DNA from 2 places in the Bacillus infantis NRRL B-14911 genome. Region 2 is predicted to be linked to the other one. Evidence: a T-box and tRNA genes for the amino acid it is inferred to sense, from the RefSeq annotation. Region 2 holds a T-box; the other holds one or more tRNA genes.

Region 1 (8,998 bases), 830 kb from region 2:
AACTCCATGAGCAAGGAAGGAATCAAGGCGGACAGCAGTCTGCTCCAGCAGCTCCTCTTCCGATGCCTCCCTTGTCATTCTAGCTGTTGCGTGGATTCCGCCGCCGCTGTTCATGATATCCATATAGCTGGCACCTTCAAGGCGCATTTCAAACTCCTGTTCCCGGCCGCCGCCATATGCTGCATGAGTGTGGGGATCGATCAGTCCCGGAGTGACAAGCCGGCCGGAAGCATCAATAATCTCTGCATCCTTCAGGATGGCAGCATATTTTTTTTCGATTTCCCCTGCTGAAGCTGCTGCCAAAATTTTATTGCCCTTGATCAATAAGCTTCCGTTTTCAATCAGTCCGAGCTCTGACATATCACTTTTTGAGCGCGGACCTTTCACGCCTGAGGCGAGAGTCGCAAGCTGAGAGGCATTTTTAATCCATAAGATCCTGCTGCTCATGCCTGGTCACTCCCCTTATCAAGCATTGGCATTCTAATACCTTTTTCTCTCGCAGTTTTCTTTGCCAATTCATATCCAGCATCAGCATGACGGACAACTCCCATGCCGGGATCAGTAGTGAGCACCCTTTCAAGGCGCTTTTCAGCTTCCTTAGTGCCATCTGCAACTATGACTACACCCGAATGCTGGGAGTAGCCCATCCCGACTCCGCCTCCATGGTGAAGGGAGACCCAAGTAGCGCCGCCAACTGCATTGATGAGCGCATTGAGAATCGGCCAATCTGAAACAGCATCAGACCCGTCCAGCATGGATTCGGTTTCACGGTTCGGAGAAGCGACCGAACCTGAATCCAAATGGTCCCTGCCGATTACTACCGGTGCACTCAGTTCCCCGCTCGCGACCATATCATTAAGAATCTTGCCGAATCTGGCTCTTTCTCCGTAGCCAAGCCAGCATATGCGGGATGGGAGCCCCTGAAACTGGATTTTTTCCTGAGCCATCCTGATCCAATTGCATAAATGCTCATTATCGCTGAACTCTCTCAGGATAGCCCGGTCGGTTTTGTAAATATCTTCAGGGTCTCCTGAAAGGGCTGCCCATCTGAAAGGCCCTTTGCCTTCACAGAACTGCGGCCTTATATAGGCAGGAACAAAGCCAGGGAAAGCAAAAGCATCCTCCACCCCCTCGTCCTTTGCCACCTGGCGGATATTATTGCCATAGTCAAAGGTGATGGCGCCCTTATTCATCATTTCAAGCATCGCTCTCACATGAACAGCCATGGATGATTTTGACCTTTTGACATATTCGGCTGGATCCGCAGCCCTCAAATCTTCTGCCTCGCCAAGTTCCATGCCCTCAGGGATATAGCCATTCAGCGGATCATGGGCTGATGTTTGGTCTGTCAATACTTCCGGGATGAAATTCCTTTGCAGCATTTTCGGAAGTATTTCAGCAGCATTGCCTACAAGGCCGATAGAAAGGGCCTTCCCCTCTTTCTTTGCCTGCTCAGCCAGGGAAATGGCATCCTCCAATGAATCCGTTTTCATATCCGTGTAGCCTGTTTCAATCCTTCGGTCAATTCTTGTCTCATCCACTTCTATCCCGATGCAGACACCGCCATTCATCGTAACAGCGAGCGGCTGGGCCCCGCCCATGCCTCCAAGGCCTGCTGTTACAGTAATAGTGCCTTTAAGGGAACCTCCAAAATGCTGATTTGACAGCTCGGCAAAAGTCTCATATGTCCCCTGTACAATTCCCTGGGAACCAATGTAAATCCAGCTTCCGGCGGTCATCTGCCCGTACATCATAAGGCCCTTGCGGTCAAGCTCATGAAAAGTTTCCCAATTGGCATATGCCGGCACGAGGTTAGAATTGGCAATCAATACACGCGGAGCATCACTATGCGACTTAAAGACGGCTACGGGTTTGCCTGATTGGACAAGGAGAGTTTCGTCATTTTCCAGCTTCTTTAGCGTCTCTACTATAGCATCAAAGCTCTCCCAGTTTCTGGCCGCTTTCCCGATCCCCCCGTAGACGACCAGCTTATCAGGCATTTCTGCTACATCCGGATCCAGATTATTCATTAGCATCCTCAAGGCAGCTTCCTGCTGCCAGCCTTTTGTATTCAGTTGGTTCCCCCGGTATCTTTTCACTCTCTCAGCAGCTGTTTCCATCACTATTCCCTCCTGTTATAGTTTCTTTCATTTTACTTCTGGACAGGAGGAAATTAATTTATAATCTGTTGATATTTTTACAAATGATTGCAGTTCAAAGATACTGAGGTAGACATAATTATGATGAATTTCAAAAATTTCAATTATACTTAGTTTTCCGCCTATAGGAAGCGGGTGTGGAAGATGCAATGGATTTGAACTTGGACGAAAAATAAGAGGGATGTGAATAGCCGCACATAGCCGCAATTCTTTCAATTGGCAGATCTGTCTCAATCAGAAGCCGCTTTGCCTCACGGATCCTGATCTGGTGAAGCCTCTCGCGGAAGGTCAGTCCTTTCTCGGCAGCAAACCGCCGGCTCAATGTACTTTTATGTATTCCCAGGGATTCCGCACAATCTGATAAATTCCAGCCCTCGTTCCAGTAATTTGACTCTATTAGTTCTTCGGCTATTTCAACAGCCGGGACAGGATCAATAGCTTTGCGGCTATATTCCTCAAAAAGCCTGGCCGCAAATTTCTCCAGTTCATTGACAATCTCATGGATGGTCGGCGAATGGACAATCTTCTGAAAAACACGGTGGTAATTTTCCTCCAATATATCCGACTGCAGCTGATAGGTTTTCATATATCTTCTCGCCTGAGCAAGCACACTTGTCAGCCGGACCCTCACCAGCTCTGGATCAGGATATGGGGATTCAAGGGCAAGGAACTCCCTTTCACACCACAACCGAATGGCTTTTACGTCTCTTTTTTCAAGCATTTCTATCCATTCCCTCTGCTCGACCGGTGTCAGGAGAGGGTCCATTTCCTTTGTTAAAGACGGATGATTTTCTGAAATGATAATGTCATAGCCTTCAAAGAAGATCAGTTTGGTCAGCATCCGTACATGCTGGTAGGTATCCTTCAGTGATTGTGGTTTCCTGGTTTGATATACGATAACAGCAAGCGGGACAGCAAAGCTTTTTTTCCAAACCGCCATGAATGAGTGGAACTCGTCCAATGTCTCTCCTCCATATGGTGAAGTGCGGACAAATAGGACGAACTCTGACAAGGCGAACACTTTGCCGGCTTTAGCCGCAGTGCGGCTGCTCAATAAGCTGTATAATGACTCAAGCGCTGAGCTGTCAGGCGTCAGGAAAGCAGCCATGGTCAGACCCCTCTCCTCCTCCCCATTTGTGACAAACAAATCCGGATAGCCGGGTTCCTGTAATTGCGCTTGTCCGGCTTGCCCCTGCTCCGGCGAGTTCCTCAGCTCATACCTGATCTGCTGGACAGCCCTGATCAGTTCTGAAGAAGAAAAGGGCCTGAACAGCACATCCTCTCCCCTGTATTTAAGTGCGCGGTATGCTGTCTGAAAAATCCTTTCAGAGGATATCCCCAGCCAGCATAATCTTTTACTCTTCAATTCTTCCGCTTCTTCGCCGGAGAATTGTTCCCAGCTGTCCATATTGATAATGACCAGTCCCGGTGAACCGTGTTCGATGGCAGCCAAAAAATCACGAATGTTTTTCCAAACCCTGAGATCTATCCCGCTTAAATGGGATTCCAGCACCCAGCGTATCCCCTGAGCCTCCAGATCATCTTTCGGAACTAAGTGAATGAGCATTGGAGCACTCCCTTCTCTGCCTCTCATGACATTTGCTTTGTATGATTGGACTACTTGCCGGCAATCCGGCTCTTCGTTATTTTCCCCATAGTGCATGGGGGTTGCGATATAATATATATATCATGAAAATATCCAACACAGTTAAAGAAGGCAAAAAAATGAAAGCATATCTATTTAATTTTGCAGGCGGGAGGATTGTCAAAACCGGGATTGCTGTTTTTGTAACAGCCTTTATCTGCCATTTGCTGGATTGGCCTGCAATGTTCGCTGTCATAACAGCCATAGTAACAATAGAACCAACAGCTGCTGACTCGATAAGGAAGGCATTCATCCGCCTTCCCGCTTCTGCCATAGGAGCAGGTTTTGCCGTCTTTTTTGCATTTCTGTTCGGAGACAGTCCGTTTTCGTATGCATTCGTTTCCCTTGCAACCATCATTGCCTGCCATAGACTGAGGCTCTATGAGGGCACCGTTGTCGCTGTGCTCACCGGAGCTGCAATGATCTCAACTGTTCACGACCATTACGCAGCTTCTTTTTTCATACGTCTGGGCACAACCTGCACAGGCCTGATCGTCTCTACTTCGGTCAATATCTTTATCATGCCTCCGCAGTATTCTAAGACTATTACATTGGGAATAGACTCAGCTTTCGAAAAGGCTTCCTCTATTTTAATGACGGTATTCACCCATATCTCAGGTTCCCCCCGTGATAAAGCAGGAGTTCTCGAGGATTTCCAGAACCTGTCAAGGGATACGGACAAAATTGAAAAATTGTGCCTGTATCAGAAGGATGAGTGGAGGTTTCACCGTTTTACCCGCAAAGAAATACGGTGCTACAGACTTGAATACAAGAAATTAATTATTCTCCGGCAATTGATTTATCATATTGGCAACCTTGTTTACCTGCCAAAGTCCCGCTTTAGCCTGGATCTGAAAACCAATGCTGCGGCTATCCCGGTAATGGAAACCGTTTCATTCATTTTCAAGGATAAAGGCTTTATGCCGGCTGAGGATTATCTGGAGCAAGTAAATGCGCTCACACAATGGTTCAATGAACAGAAAGAAACATTTGCCCCGGCTGATTTGCATCCGCATCAGCATCATCATATCTCACCTGCGGCTGCGGTTTTATATGAGATCCTCTCGTTGCATGATCTTGCCGAAGAGCTGATCCATATCAGGTCACTTGAGGAGCGGAGTAAAGAGCTGCTCCAGCTGGCAAATGATACAGCCAGTGAAGGCAGATAATTTTTCAAAAAAAATATAAAAAAATAGTGTACAAACATAATTATTATGCTATAATAAATTCAGTTGCTAGTAAGCGGTTGTGGCGGAATGGCAGACGCGCTAGATTCAGGTTCTAGTGGGGGCAACCCCGTGGAGGTTCAAGTCCTCTCAGCCGCATAAAAGATTCACTAAGTAAAGCGATTTGCAGATGCAAATCGCTTTTTTCTATTCTTACAATAAAAATAAAGGCCAGCCCACGGGCTGCCCTTATTTTTCTGTTACAGAAGTTAAATGCATATTATCCATATTGCCGGACTGCATAAAGGCTGAAAGATAATTGTAAATCTCTGCCCCAAGGATTTTGTAACCCCATTCGGTCAAATGGATTCCATCGGCCGAAATTAATTCTGCCAGGTCACCCGCCTGTTTTAATGCAGATCTTACATCGATTTTCAACACATTCAGTTCATCCGCAATTTTATTCAGACTCTGATTATATTTTCCATGCCAGTGCTCTATCCCGCCAACTCTGCATATCCAGCCGCTGATCTGTGAACTGAACTTGCCTGAAATATTCTCGTAATAGCGGACCGGATCAAGCGGAGGCAGGGTCAGGAGAATGGGAGTGATCCCGCTGTCCTTTACTTTCTCTATCATATATCTTAGATTGTCTGCATATTTGTCCAGCGGAACTGAAGCCCTATGTTCGCCGCCCGGATTTTGCGCGACCTCTTCCCATGAAAAATTGCAGTCATTGCCGCCAATGCTGATGATGGCAAAATCAGGTTTCTCATCAGTAACATCCCGTTCAAGCCTTGACAGCAGAAGATTCGAATTATCATTAAAGACACCTTTGTTCAAGACTTCGATATGCAGTCCCGCTTCACCTGCACTATTATTTTTAAATAGCTCCTGGAGAACGGCTGGATAATTCTTTTTTAAGATTCTCAGCCGCCCTTTTAGGTAGGACACTCCGCGGGTTAGACTATCACCAAAGCAAACTATTTTCATGATGGACACCCTCTGTATTTCAAACTTTATTTTAGAATAGCATATTAGCCCGTTTAAAACGAATACGGTGTTCGGGCATTCCTCAAAAAAAAGGCTCAGCCAGGGGCTGAAGCCTTAAATCCTTATTGGCGGTAATTCTCCTGGTCCTCTATCCTTCCTTCATCATTATGGATAATAGCCATTGTCCCCGCTTCCTTCGCCATTTCCTTTGCCTTGTCCACAGCTTCGGACTTGGAGCCTGTTGTCAATTCCGGCTCATCTTCGCCTTCCTTTTTTACAGCCCAGCCTTCTTCATCATTTGGCACAACATGGAAATTCGCTTCATCTGTCCCTGCACGATCCTGGAAATACTGATTGCGGTCATCGCTGTTTTTATTATCTGCCATATGATCAGCCTCTTTCATTTAAATTTTTTATCCACTACACTATTACCCTTTCGTTTTTGAAAAAAACACAGCCGGCACTATTCCGTCAAAAGAAAAAAGCCAATCAAAAGACTGGCTACTTCTTTTCGACACGGATCAATCCGTCCCTCATATTGTCTTTCTCAAAATAACAGACTACTGTATCCTCTTTTTTTATGATGATGTTCTGATCCAGGTCATCCAGTGTAAAAGAAATGCCCAATCCATCAGCAGACTTCCCATAGTATGTCCCTTCTTCAACCTTGGTAATTTTATATTCAAAAGAAACATAGTCTTTTTTCTCTTCTACGTTGGCATTTGTCTTTTTTGCATCGAAATCGAATGAGGAAATCAATACAAATAAAACAGCAGACAGCAGTGATAAAAGAATTAATCTTTTAGCCATATGTATCCCCCCATGGACATAGTTTAAGCATCAGAAATTTTCAGATTGACGCATTCTGCTTTTCTTTTCCCTGATTTCCTGCTGCCAAAACCCTAATGATGAATTTTGAAGTTTTTATCATACTGCTGTTCCTGCCTGAAGGAAAGTGTCAAAAGACATAGCAGTGCCTATTTTTATAACAAAAAAAACTGGGCCTGCTATTGCAGTGCTCCAGCTTTTCCATTTTTACCTGTATCCTCTTTTTTAAGAAATATAAGATACATGATCATTGATAGCAATACTGATATTGCTGCAGTTAAATAAATGCTGCCATAGCCGAACCAGTGGCTGATCTGCCCGAATGCCATTGCTCCAATCCCTACACCAAGATCAAAGAAAGAAAAGAATGTTGCGTTGGCCATTCCCCTCCTGTTCCTTGGTGCCTGTTCAATCGACCATGCCTGCAGAGCAGGCTGCACACTTCCAAATCCGAGTCCATAGAGCACTGCAGCGAGATATAAAATGCCGGTGCCCGGCAGCCATGAAAGCAGGACCATAGCGATTAATATCAGAAGAGCGCCTGGTACAAATATAGCTTTATGTCCCTTTAAATCATAAACCTTCCCGGCAAAGGTCCTTGTCAGCATAATGGATAGAGCATAAATAAGGAAATACCATTGAATTCCGCCGATGCCCTTTTGAGCTGTATAGAGCGGGAGGAAGGAAGCAATGCCCCCAAAAGTGACAGTAATAAAAAACAGCAGGACGGATGGTTTCAAGGCGCTTTTCTCATAAAAGTCCCATTTTACCGGAGTTGCAGCGGCCTGGCTTTCTTCTACTTTTTTATAGCGTATCCGTGATGAAAGTAGAAGAGCGGCACCGCCAAGAGCAGCACAAATTAAAAACAGCTGCTTGAATGTCAGTATTCCTGCAAGGGTGAGTCCCAGCGAAGGTCCAAGAGCAAGGGCGATATTGCCTGAAAGGCCATAATAGCCCATACCCTCCCCCCTTCTTTTAGGCGGAATCAGGTCACTTGCAATTGTCCCGGAAGCAGTAGTGGAAAATCCCCAGCCCACGCCCTGGATAATCCGTAATAGAAATAAAAATATGATTCCCGGTACGAACCCGAATGCTCCCACTGCAAGAATAAAAATAAAAAGGCCGAGCAAGTAAACCCAGCGCCTTCCTTTTGTTTCAAGAGCATGGCCGGCATAGGGCCTGAGAAGCAGGGCAGAAAATGTGAAAATACCGACCACGAATCCAATCAGCTGGTCGTTGCCTCCAAGCTCTTCGACAAATAAAGGGATGGTAGGCAATGTCATCTGAAAGCCTAAAAACACAAAAAAATTGGCAATGCAGATCAAGACAAAATCCCTTGTCCAAATTTTATCTGCACCTGAATCCTGCCGGAGATCCACTTTGCTATTTTCTTCATCCATAAATGGTTCTCCTCTCTATGTAAAAATCACCCTTTATTTTACAGCAATCATGAGCAGCTGCCTAATAAACGGCCTTTCTATTTTATATTTTGTACAGCAACATGAAACTATAACGGAAATTCCGGGAAAATATGTTTAGCAGCCGGAAAAGACGGGTATATAATGCGGAACGGTTTCCTGAACCGCTGTCATACATAATACTTTTACAGGTAATTGCTTCCCCGGCCTGTCTGAATTAAAACTGTTTTATGAGGAGCTGAAAATGCTCCCTTTCCTAAAGGAGATAGTGAGAATGTCAATTTTAATAGTGGATGACAACCAGGTGAATTTGTTTGTAGTTGAAAAAATTCTCAGGAATGCCGGCTATGAAGACTACCGGTCATTTACATCGGCTAAAGACCTGTTCAAGCACTTGGAAAACGCGGGGCCCGCTTTTGCCCAAAACACCGCGGATGTCATCCTGATGGATATTATGATGCCTGAAATGGACGGGATCGAAGCATGCAGACGCCTCCAGGAGAATCCGCTGTACCGTGACATCCCTGTCATATTTGTCACCGCCCTTGAGGATTCCCAAAAGGTAGCAGAGGCACTGGATGTAGGCGGCATTGACTACATAACAAAGCCTATCAATAAAGTGGAGCTTGCAGCCAGATTAAGAGTAGCTTTAAGGCTTAAGGAAGAAAAAGATTGGCATAAAGAGCACGAAAAGAAAATAAGGGATGAATTGGATCTTGCTCAGCAGGTCCAGCATAATCTTTTGAGCGAAATGGTTCAGGAGGATCACATACATATTAATGCTTCCTA
Region 2 (8,998 bases):
TTCCGAGGGTTAAAATAAAGGTACCTCTTAAAAGCTTAGATGACATATAATCCCTTCCTAAAAAGAAAATCTTGCTTCATTCATCCATGCGGCCGGCATCATGCCGCAAGACCGCCAATTTTATCAGTTTCTGTCGAAATGTAAACACACTATTAGTAGTTTACCCTTCTTTCGCCCCCAAAGCTACTAGATTGCCGGGCGTCCCACCAGAAAAATACGCAGATCGGGCAGGCCCCGCCAGATTAGACGTGTTCCCCCTGAATAAATTTGCCTTTCCCTTCCGTTTGTACTAATGTTAAAAAAGCAAAAAGTAAATAAAGTTGGTGAAAAAATGTACGATGTAATTGTAATTGGAGGCGGTCCATCAGGCCTGATGGCTTCGATTGCGGCGGCAGAAAAGAGAATGAAAGTCCTTCTTATCGACAAGGGAAACAAACTTGGCAGAAAGCTCGCCATTTCAGGCGGAGGCCGCTGCAATGTTACGAACCGCCTGCCCATCGATGAGATCATAAAGCATATACCCGGCAACGGCAGGTTCTTATACAGCGCATTTTCTATTTTCAGCAACGAAGATATCATCAGCTTCTTCGAGGATATGGGCATCCAGCTGAAAGAGGAAGACCATGGCAGGATGTTCCCTGTCACAGACAAGGCCCAGTCGGTCGTTGATGCGCTCCTTTCAAAAATGAAGGAGCTCCGTGTCGAGGTGAAAACCGATTCACCGGTGGAGGATATTTCTTATGGGGAGAATGGGCATACAGTATTTCTGAAAAATGGAGCAAAGTATGATGCCAGGTCGCTGGTTATTGCGGTGGGAGGCAAGTCAGTCCCACATACCGGTTCTACAGGGGATGGCTACGCATGGGCGGAAAAAGCCGGACACACGATCACCGATCTGTTCCCGACAGAGGTGCCTGTCACTTCTTCTGAGCCATTTATAAAAAATAAAGTTCTGCAGGGGCTCGCTCTCAGGGATGCAGCTCTAAGTGTCCTGAATCCTAAAGGCAAGCCCCTTATCACCCATAAGATGGACATGCTCTTCACCCATTTCGGCGTAAGCGGCCCTGCCGTCCTGAGATGTTCGCAGTATGTGGTGAAAGCGATGAAGAAGTGGGATCTTAAACAAGTCGTATTAAGCCTTGATGCTGTTCCGGACCGGAAGGAAGAGCCGTTATTCCAGGAAGTGTCCTCCATCATAAAGGCTGATCCAAAAAAGAGCATTAAAAACATCCTGAAAGGACTTTTGCCGGAACGCTACCTGCTGTTCCTGCTCGATTGGAATGAAATCGATCCATCTGCTCAGGGCGGGACCATTTCGCATGAAAAGATCCGCCTGTTTGTAAAAAGCTGCAAGGCATTTCAATTTAAAGCCGATGGCACCCTTCCGATTGAAAAAGCATTCGTCACTGGCGGCGGTGTATCCACAAAAGAAATCGAACCGCAGACAATGGCCTCCAAGCTGATGCCCGGCCTCTACTTTTGCGGTGAAATCCTGGATATCCACGGCTATACCGGCGGCTATAACATCACCTCAGCGCTGGTGACAGGCAGGCTTGCCGGTTCCAATGCAGCAGAAGCTGCGTCCTATTAAAAAAACGGCCCATCTGTTCAGGACCGGTAAACAACCATGGCGGAAAAGCAGTAAATTTGTTCTTCTTCCTCTTCCTGGATGGCTGCAACATTATATTTAATATCGATCAGCCTGTTTTCATCAATCCGTTCCAGGAAATGGTTCATATCCTTTTCAAGATCTTTTTCATGCTCATGGTCAAAGAGCTTCACTTTAATCAACTTTGTCCCTCCTCAATTGCTTTTTTAAGAGTATGGACGAAATATTCAGAAACTATAACCATGATAAAAAGCTGCCTGCGACAGGCAGCTTTCTTCTTTACTTCGTTTCGCCTTTCCATTCGAGCATTCCGCCAGCCATATTGCGGACTTTATAGCCCTGGTCCTGCATGTAATAGCAGACGTTCTCACTGCGGCGGCCGGAGCGGCAGATGAAAATATATTCTTTCTCATCATCAAAATAGTCCATATTGGCAGGAATATCTCCCATCCTGATATGCTTGGCGCCGGGAATCATGCCCTGCTCCACTTCTTCGTCTTCCCTTACGTCTACAAGCTCGAGCTTCTTGCCTTCCTTCAGCAACTGTTCCAGCTCTTCTGTTGTGATAATTTCAATATTTTCCATCTATGACACCCTCTCATTAATTCGTCTACCCAATATGATTAGTATAAACAAAGGAAGTAAAATAAGGCAAAAAACTGGTTCCATTGATGACAGTTTCTATCGCAATCATCTTCCCTGCCTTAAAAAATCCCCCGTTTCTCGCTGAAACAGGGGATTCCTTGCTTTAGTTGGCTACAATATTAACAAGCTTTCCTGGGACGGCAATGACCTTGCGGATTGTTTTGCCATCAATCTGCTCCTGGATTTTATCATCATCCATTGCAATCTGCTCCAAGGCTTCACGTCCCGCATCAGCAGGCACCATTAGCTTCGCTTTAACCTTGCCGTTGACCTGGATGACGATTTCAACTTCATCATCGACCAACTTGGCTTCATCATAAGCAGGCCAAGCTTCATAAGAGATAGTGCCGCTGTGGCCAAGCTTCTCCCAAAGCTCTTCTGCGATATGAGGGGCAATCGGCGACAGCATTTTAACAAAACCTTCAATATAGCTTACCGGCAGTGTCTCTGCTTTATAAGCTTCATTGATGAATACCATCAGCTGTGAAATGGCTGTATTGAACCGCAGCCCCTCATAGTCTTCTGTTACCTTTTTAACTGTCTGATGGTAGGCTTTTTCAAGGCTTGATTCCGGCTCTGCATCCTTTATTCTGCTGTGCAGGTTTCCATCAGTGTCAATCAGCAGCCTCCAAACACGGTCAAGGAAGCGGCGGGCTCCGTCCAAACCGTTTGTTGACCAGGCAACAGAGGCTTCGAGCGGCCCCATGAACATTTCATACAGGCGCAGTGTGTCGGCCCCATGTGACTCGACGATTTCATCCGGATTCACTACATTGCCTTTTGATTTGCTCATTTTTTCATTGTTCTCTCCAAGGATCATCCCCTGGTTGAACAGCTTCTGGAACGGCTCCTTGGTAGAAACCACACCGATATCATACAGGAACTTATGCCAGAAGCGTGCATACAGCAAGTGCAGAACCGCATGCTCGGCACCGCCGATATAAATATCAACCGGAAGCCATTCTTTCAGCAGGTCGGCATCAGCGATCGCATTTTCGTTTTTAGGATCGATATAGCGCAGATAATACCAGCAGCTTCCCGCCCATTGCGGCATTGTATTGGTCTCACGGCGCCCTTTTTTGCCTGTTTCAGGATCTGTCACATTGACCCACTCATCAATATTGGCGAGCGGTGATTCTCCTGTTCCGGATGGCCTGATTTCAGTTGTCTTCGGAAGCATCAGCGGCAGCTCTGATTCCGGTACAGCAGTCATTGTGCCGTCTTCCCAATGAATGATCGGAATCGGCTCTCCCCAATAGCGCTGGCGGCTGAACAGCCAGTCGCGGAGGCGGTAAGTTACTTTCTTCGTCCCGATGCCCTTTTCTTCAAGCCACTCAATTGCTTTGGAAATGGCTTCTTCCTTCTGAAGGCCGTCAAGGAATCCGGAGTTCACATGCTCCCCGTCGCCTGTATACGCTTCTTTTTCGATATCTCCGCCTGCGACAACTTCCTTGATCGGCAGGCTGAATTCCTTCGCAAACTCATAGTCGCGCTCATCATGCGCAGGAACGGCCATGATGGCCCCGGTTCCATAGCTTGCAAGCACATAGTCGGCAATCCAGATCGGCATTTTTTCGCCGTTAACAGGGTTGATGGCATAAGCGCCGGTAAATACGCCTGTTTTCTCTTTCGCCAGATCTGTACGCTCAAGGTCGCTTTTGCTCTTCACTTTTTCAAGATATGCTTCGACCGCCTCAACCCGGTCTTCAGCCGTAATGCTTTCAACAAGAGAATGCTCTGGTGCAAGCACCGCATAAGTCGCACCAAACAGCGTATCAGGACGTGTTGTAAAGACGGTGAATGTTCCTTCATGGTTCTCAATGCTGAAGGTTACTTCTGCTCCTTCTGAACGGCCGATCCAGTTCCTTTGCATGTCCTTCAGGCTTTCCGGCCAGTCAAGCTCTTCCAGATCCTCAAGCAGCCTGTCGCCGTAAGCCGTGATTTTCAGCATCCACTGCTTCATCGGGCGGCGCTCTACCGGGTGCCCTCCGCGCTCACTCTTGCCGTCGATTACTTCCTCATTAGCCAGGACTGTTCCAAGTGCCGGGCACCAGTTGACAGCCACTTCGTCAATATAGGCAAGCCCTTTTTCATACAGCTTAGTGAAAATCCATTGTGTCCACTTATAATATTCCGGGTCCGTCGTGCTGATTTCCCGGTCCCAGTCATATGAAAATCCAAGCGATTTGATCTGGCGGCGGAATGTATCGATATTTTTCTTCGTGAATTCTGCCGGATCATTGCCTGTGTCTAGGGCATATTGTTCTGCCGGAAGCCCGAAAGCATCCCAGCCCATTGGATGGAGTACATTATAGCCCTGCATCCTTTTTACACGGGACAGAATATCTGTCGCTGTATATCCTTCCGGATGCCCGACATGAAGTCCGGCGCCTGAAGGATACGGGAACATATCAAGCGCATAAAAATTGCTTTTTCCCTTTTCCTCGCCCATTTTAAATGTTTTATTGGCTTCCCAAGACTTTTGCCATTTCTTTTCAATCTCCCTGTGATTGAAGCTCATTGTGCTTTCCTCCTGCATAATATGAATTTTTCTTTTGGGGAAAGGTTTTGCCGGTCTGCTTTACAGCGAAAAAGACCATAAAAAAACCCCTCATCCCAAAACAGGGACGAGAGGATATGTATTCTCCCGCGGTACCACCCACATTAGCGGCATTGCCGCTCTCTTCATTCATCCTTAACGCGGAAAACGGCAGGCATTACTGTGGTTCACACCTGCAACTCCAAGGCGAGTTCATGACAGTCCCGGCTGGCTTGCACCTCCCGCCAGCTCTCTAATGAGCGGAACTACATCATTACTATTCCTCATCATAGTTTTTGCTTTAAAATATATAAAGCTATTGTATTAAAATTCTCCTTTGTATGCAAGTATGCTCTTCAATTAGAAAAGTTATACTTTTCAATGTATGCAAAGGCTGTGCTCTCGTGCAAACAGCTTCACTATTCTTTGTGATGGCAAATAAAAGACGCAGCAGCCTTGCCGGCTGTCTGCATCTTTTCATTGCATTGTGTATCCCCCGTCAATAACAACGGCCTGCCCCGTTATGCCTCTCGCATCTTCTCCTGCCAGGAAAAGGGCATAGGCGGCAACTTCTTCTACTGATAAAAGCCTTTTCTGGGGAACCAGAGGATAAAGTACTTCTTCGAGTACCTTTTCCAGCGGGACTTTTCTTGTAACTGCCAGGTCCTTCAGCTGATTTCGGACAAGCGGGGTATCCACATAGCCCGGGCAGATGCTGTTCACGGTGATTCCATAGGGCGCAGCTTCAAGGGCAGCTACTTTTGTCAGCCCGATGACCCCATGCTTGGCGCTGTTGTAGGCCGCCTTCCCTGCAAACCCGACCAGGCCATTGATCGAGGCCATATTGATGATCCTTCCAAAGCCCTGTTTTTTCATAATCGGCAGACTATGTTTGATGGCAGTGAAAGGAGCCGTCAGCATGACCTTAAGCATAAACTCAAATGTTTCTGTCGGAAAATCTTCAATCATGGATACATGCTGAAGTCCCGCATTATTGATTAGTACATCTAATCCCCCAAATTCTTCAACCGCAGAATGGATGGACTTTTTGATTTCTTCTTCAAGTGTCACATCGCATCTCAGGCCCACTGCCCTGAACCCTTCTGCCCTCAGCTGCTCTGCAGCTTTTTCAACCTGTTCTTCCTGAATATCTGTCAGGACAAGATTTGCTCCTTGCCTGGCAAAGTTTTTTCCTATCTCATACCCTATCCCCTGGGCAGCCCCGGTGATAAGAACTGTTCTTCCTTGCACCATTTCTTTTCTCCTTCCATAAAGGAAAGGAAGGGATTGGATAAATCTCTTCCTTTCCGAAAAATGTTATATGCCCAGTCCAAGCGAGAATAAGAGGATCGCCAATGCCAGGCCGAGCAGAGGTACGATGACGGTCACAATGCCGACAGCTCCATACGCATCCTGGTGGGTCTCTCCGCAGATGGATCTGACTGTGGTAACCACATAGCCGTTATGCGGCAGGGAATCCAGAGCACCTGATGAAATGGCCGCTACACGGTGCAATGCTTCTGGGTTGACTCCCATATCCATATAGTGCGGCGCAATCAGCGGCAGGGCGATTACCTGGCCTCCGGATGCGGAGCCAGTCATCCCGGCGATAACACTGACCGCGATTGCTCCTCCGATCAAAGGGCTTCCGGGGATATCTGTCATAAAGTCGACCGCAGTCTGGAACGCAGGCACTGCCTTGGCCACCCCGCCGAATCCTACGACCGCGGCGGTATTGCCGATGGCAATAAGCGCTCCAAGCGTCCCCTCGGAAACAGCATTCCAGAAATTCCTGAAGTACTTCCTGTTTAGCAGATAAGTAGCGATGACTCCTCCCAATAAAGCAATGATAAGTGCGGATTGTGCGAGTGAGTCATGAAAAATAAAGGCAATGACCAGCACGACTGCCAAAGGCAGGACTCCCATTACAGGATGCGGAAGTTCTTTTTTCTCGGCCACCGGATCTGTTTCCCTGGAAATAAAGGATTCACCCTTGCTGACGGCTTTTGTAATGATCCTTTTCAGCCACCAGTAGCCGAAAATCATCATGAAGACTGCGACAATAAGGCTGACCTCCCAGCCAGCGTACGGGGATGTACCCAAGTGTTCAATCGGGATCCAGTTCTGGATTTCAGGAGATCCCGCAGAAGTCATAGTGAAGGTGACCGACCCAAATGCAAGGGCGGCCGGAATGAAGCGGCGCGGAAGATTGGCCTGCTTAAAAAGGCTCAATGCCATCGGATAAACGGAGAAAGCTACAACGAACAAACTCACGCCACCATAAGTCAAAACCGCACAAGAAGCTACTATTGCAAGGACAGCGTATTTCATTCCCAGCTTTCCAACAATCAATTCAGCGACACTGTCGGCTGCACCGCTGTCTTCCATGACTTTTCCAAAAATGGCGCCAAGCAGGAACATCAGATACCAGGATGTTACAAACCCTGAAAAGCCCGACATATAATTTCCTACCAGGTTGGCCTCCCCCTCGCCCGCCAGCTGCGGAAATAATGGCATCCCGCTCAACACGGCAACAAACAGAGCTGAAAGCGGCCCGACAACAAGCAGGTTCATGCCCCTCATCGTCAGGAATATCAGGAGGGCAAGCCCACCTACCAATCCAATCATACTAAGCATTCGTTTTCCCCCTTATTTATCTCCTTATTTGAAACCGTTTACATTTAAATGGATAACACCCTCCCTTCTTAAGATTTTGTCTGCCCATATTCCAATGCAAGATATGTGCCAAGTGTCCGAATAAGCAGCAGCAGGTAAAGGAGGCTATTCTGCGAATTTTTTTCCGGATTTCCGGAAAAAAAGTTTTTGCCTATAAAATTTGCGGAGGTTCTGGATTACTAGATAATCGCCTTCAATAAACAAGCAAGAGAAATCTTTATCTTCTTTTCAAAAAAAAACAAAAGTCCGGAAGACCGGAATATTTTCCGATTTTCCGGACTGCTAGATTTCCAGCCCGTATTTTTTCACCTTTTCATAAAAAGTCGACTTGCTGATGCCCAAAACCTTAGCAGCTTTCAGCTTATCATCTTTATACTTTTCCAGGCTCTGCGCCAGGACTCTCTTCTCTGTCTCTTCAAGGATTTCCTTCAGTTTGCTCGTCCCAATCGGGAGAATGGCCCTTTCCCGCAAATATTCTGGAAGAGACCCTTTCCGGATTCGTTCATCACTGGTCAGGTAAATGGATGCTTCCATCACATTTTCTATTTCCCTTATGTTTCCCGGCCAGCTGTAGGCCTGAAAAATCTGGCGCACCTCTTCATCAATGCCCGTTATTCTCTTTCCTGACTTTTTAGTAATTTTGCCTGTAAAATAGTCGACCAGCTCTTCAAGGTCTTCCATTCGCTCTCTAATGGGCGGAATGAAAAACGGAACTACATTTATTCTGTAAAACAGATCCTCCCGGAACCGTTTTTCTTCCATCATTTTCTCCAGAGGCCTGTTTGTCGCGGCGATGATCCGGACATCGACTGAGATAGGCTTAACAGAGCCCACTGCCTCGACTTCACCTTCCTGAAGGGCGCGAAGAAGCTTAACCTGCATATTGAGCGGCATATCGCCGATTTCGTCCAAAAATAAAGTCCCACCATGCGCCAGCTGGAACTTCCCTTTTTTCCCGCCCTTTTTCGCCCCGGTAAAAGCTCCTTCCTCATATCCAAAAAGCTCGGATTCAAGGAGATGCTCCGGTATCGCACCGCAATTAATTTTGACAAAAGGCTGATGGCTCCTGGCGCTGAGCTGATGAATGCTGTGGGCAAAAAGCTCTTTTCCTGTCCCGCTTTCACCCCTGATCAGAATGGATATATCGCTGGAAGCGATCATTTTGACTTTTTCCTTCAGGCTGGCAATCTGCTTTGATTTCCCCAAAATATCCTCGAGGCTGTATTTCACCCCGCTGTCGATATGCTGGATATAATGCTGGATTTTATTCAGCAGGCTTTTGACATGGCTGTTCATCTTCATCCATTCCTGTGTATCGCGGAAAAAGACGGTTCCGAATGCGCCGATGATTTCTCCTCCTGACATGATCGGCATCCTGTTGGCAATCATATAATTCCCTTTTATATACTGCAGATCTGCCACTTCTTCTTTCCCGGTCGAGGCAACGATATGCATTCTTGTATTTTCGATCACTCCGGTCACATGCCGGCCGATTACTTCATCGCGTTCACAGCCGATAAACTCGCAAT

What was found. A T-box is a leader RNA that pairs with one kind of tRNA and senses whether it is charged. The one in region 2 lies ahead of leuS (leucine--tRNA ligase), so its partner is inferred to be a tRNA-Leu.
Region 1: it has a tRNA-Leu gene. The T-box ahead of leuS (leucine--tRNA ligase) is inferred to sense a tRNA for this amino acid. The anticodon was not compared.

The regions. Positions count from the first base shown of each region.
Region 1 is NC_022524.1:2,876,663-2,885,660, forward strand. It holds gene hutI (imidazolonepropionase) at 1-447, opposite strand, end outside; gene hutU (urocanate hydratase) at 444-2,120, opposite strand; gene N288_RS14590 (response regulator transcription factor) at 2,260-3,726, opposite strand; gene N288_RS14595 (aromatic acid exporter family protein) at 3,885-4,973, shown strand; tRNA gene N288_RS14600 (tRNA-Leu) at 5,047-5,129, shown strand; gene N288_RS14605 (SGNH/GDSL hydrolase family protein) at 5,220-5,963, opposite strand; gene N288_RS14610 (DUF2188 domain-containing protein) at 6,086-6,349, opposite strand; gene N288_RS14615 (hypothetical protein) at 6,465-6,773, opposite strand; gene N288_RS14620 (MFS transporter) at 6,971-8,191, opposite strand; gene N288_RS14625 (fused response regulator/phosphatase) at 8,484-8,998, shown strand, end outside.
Region 2 is NC_022524.1:3,711,506-3,720,503, forward strand. It holds gene N288_RS18680 (putative polysaccharide biosynthesis protein) at 1-46, opposite strand, end outside; gene N288_RS18685 (BaiN/RdsA family NAD(P)/FAD-dependent oxidoreductase) at 332-1,591, shown strand; gene N288_RS18690 (sporulation protein Cse60) at 1,609-1,791, opposite strand; gene N288_RS18695 (rhodanese-like domain-containing protein) at 1,889-2,194, opposite strand; gene leuS (leucine--tRNA ligase) at 2,358-4,775, opposite strand; T-box leader at 4,875-5,093, opposite strand; gene N288_RS18705 (3-hydroxybutyrate dehydrogenase) at 5,271-6,047, opposite strand; gene N288_RS18710 (GntP family permease) at 6,111-7,430, opposite strand; gene N288_RS18715 (sigma-54 interaction domain-containing protein) at 7,752-8,998, opposite strand, start outside.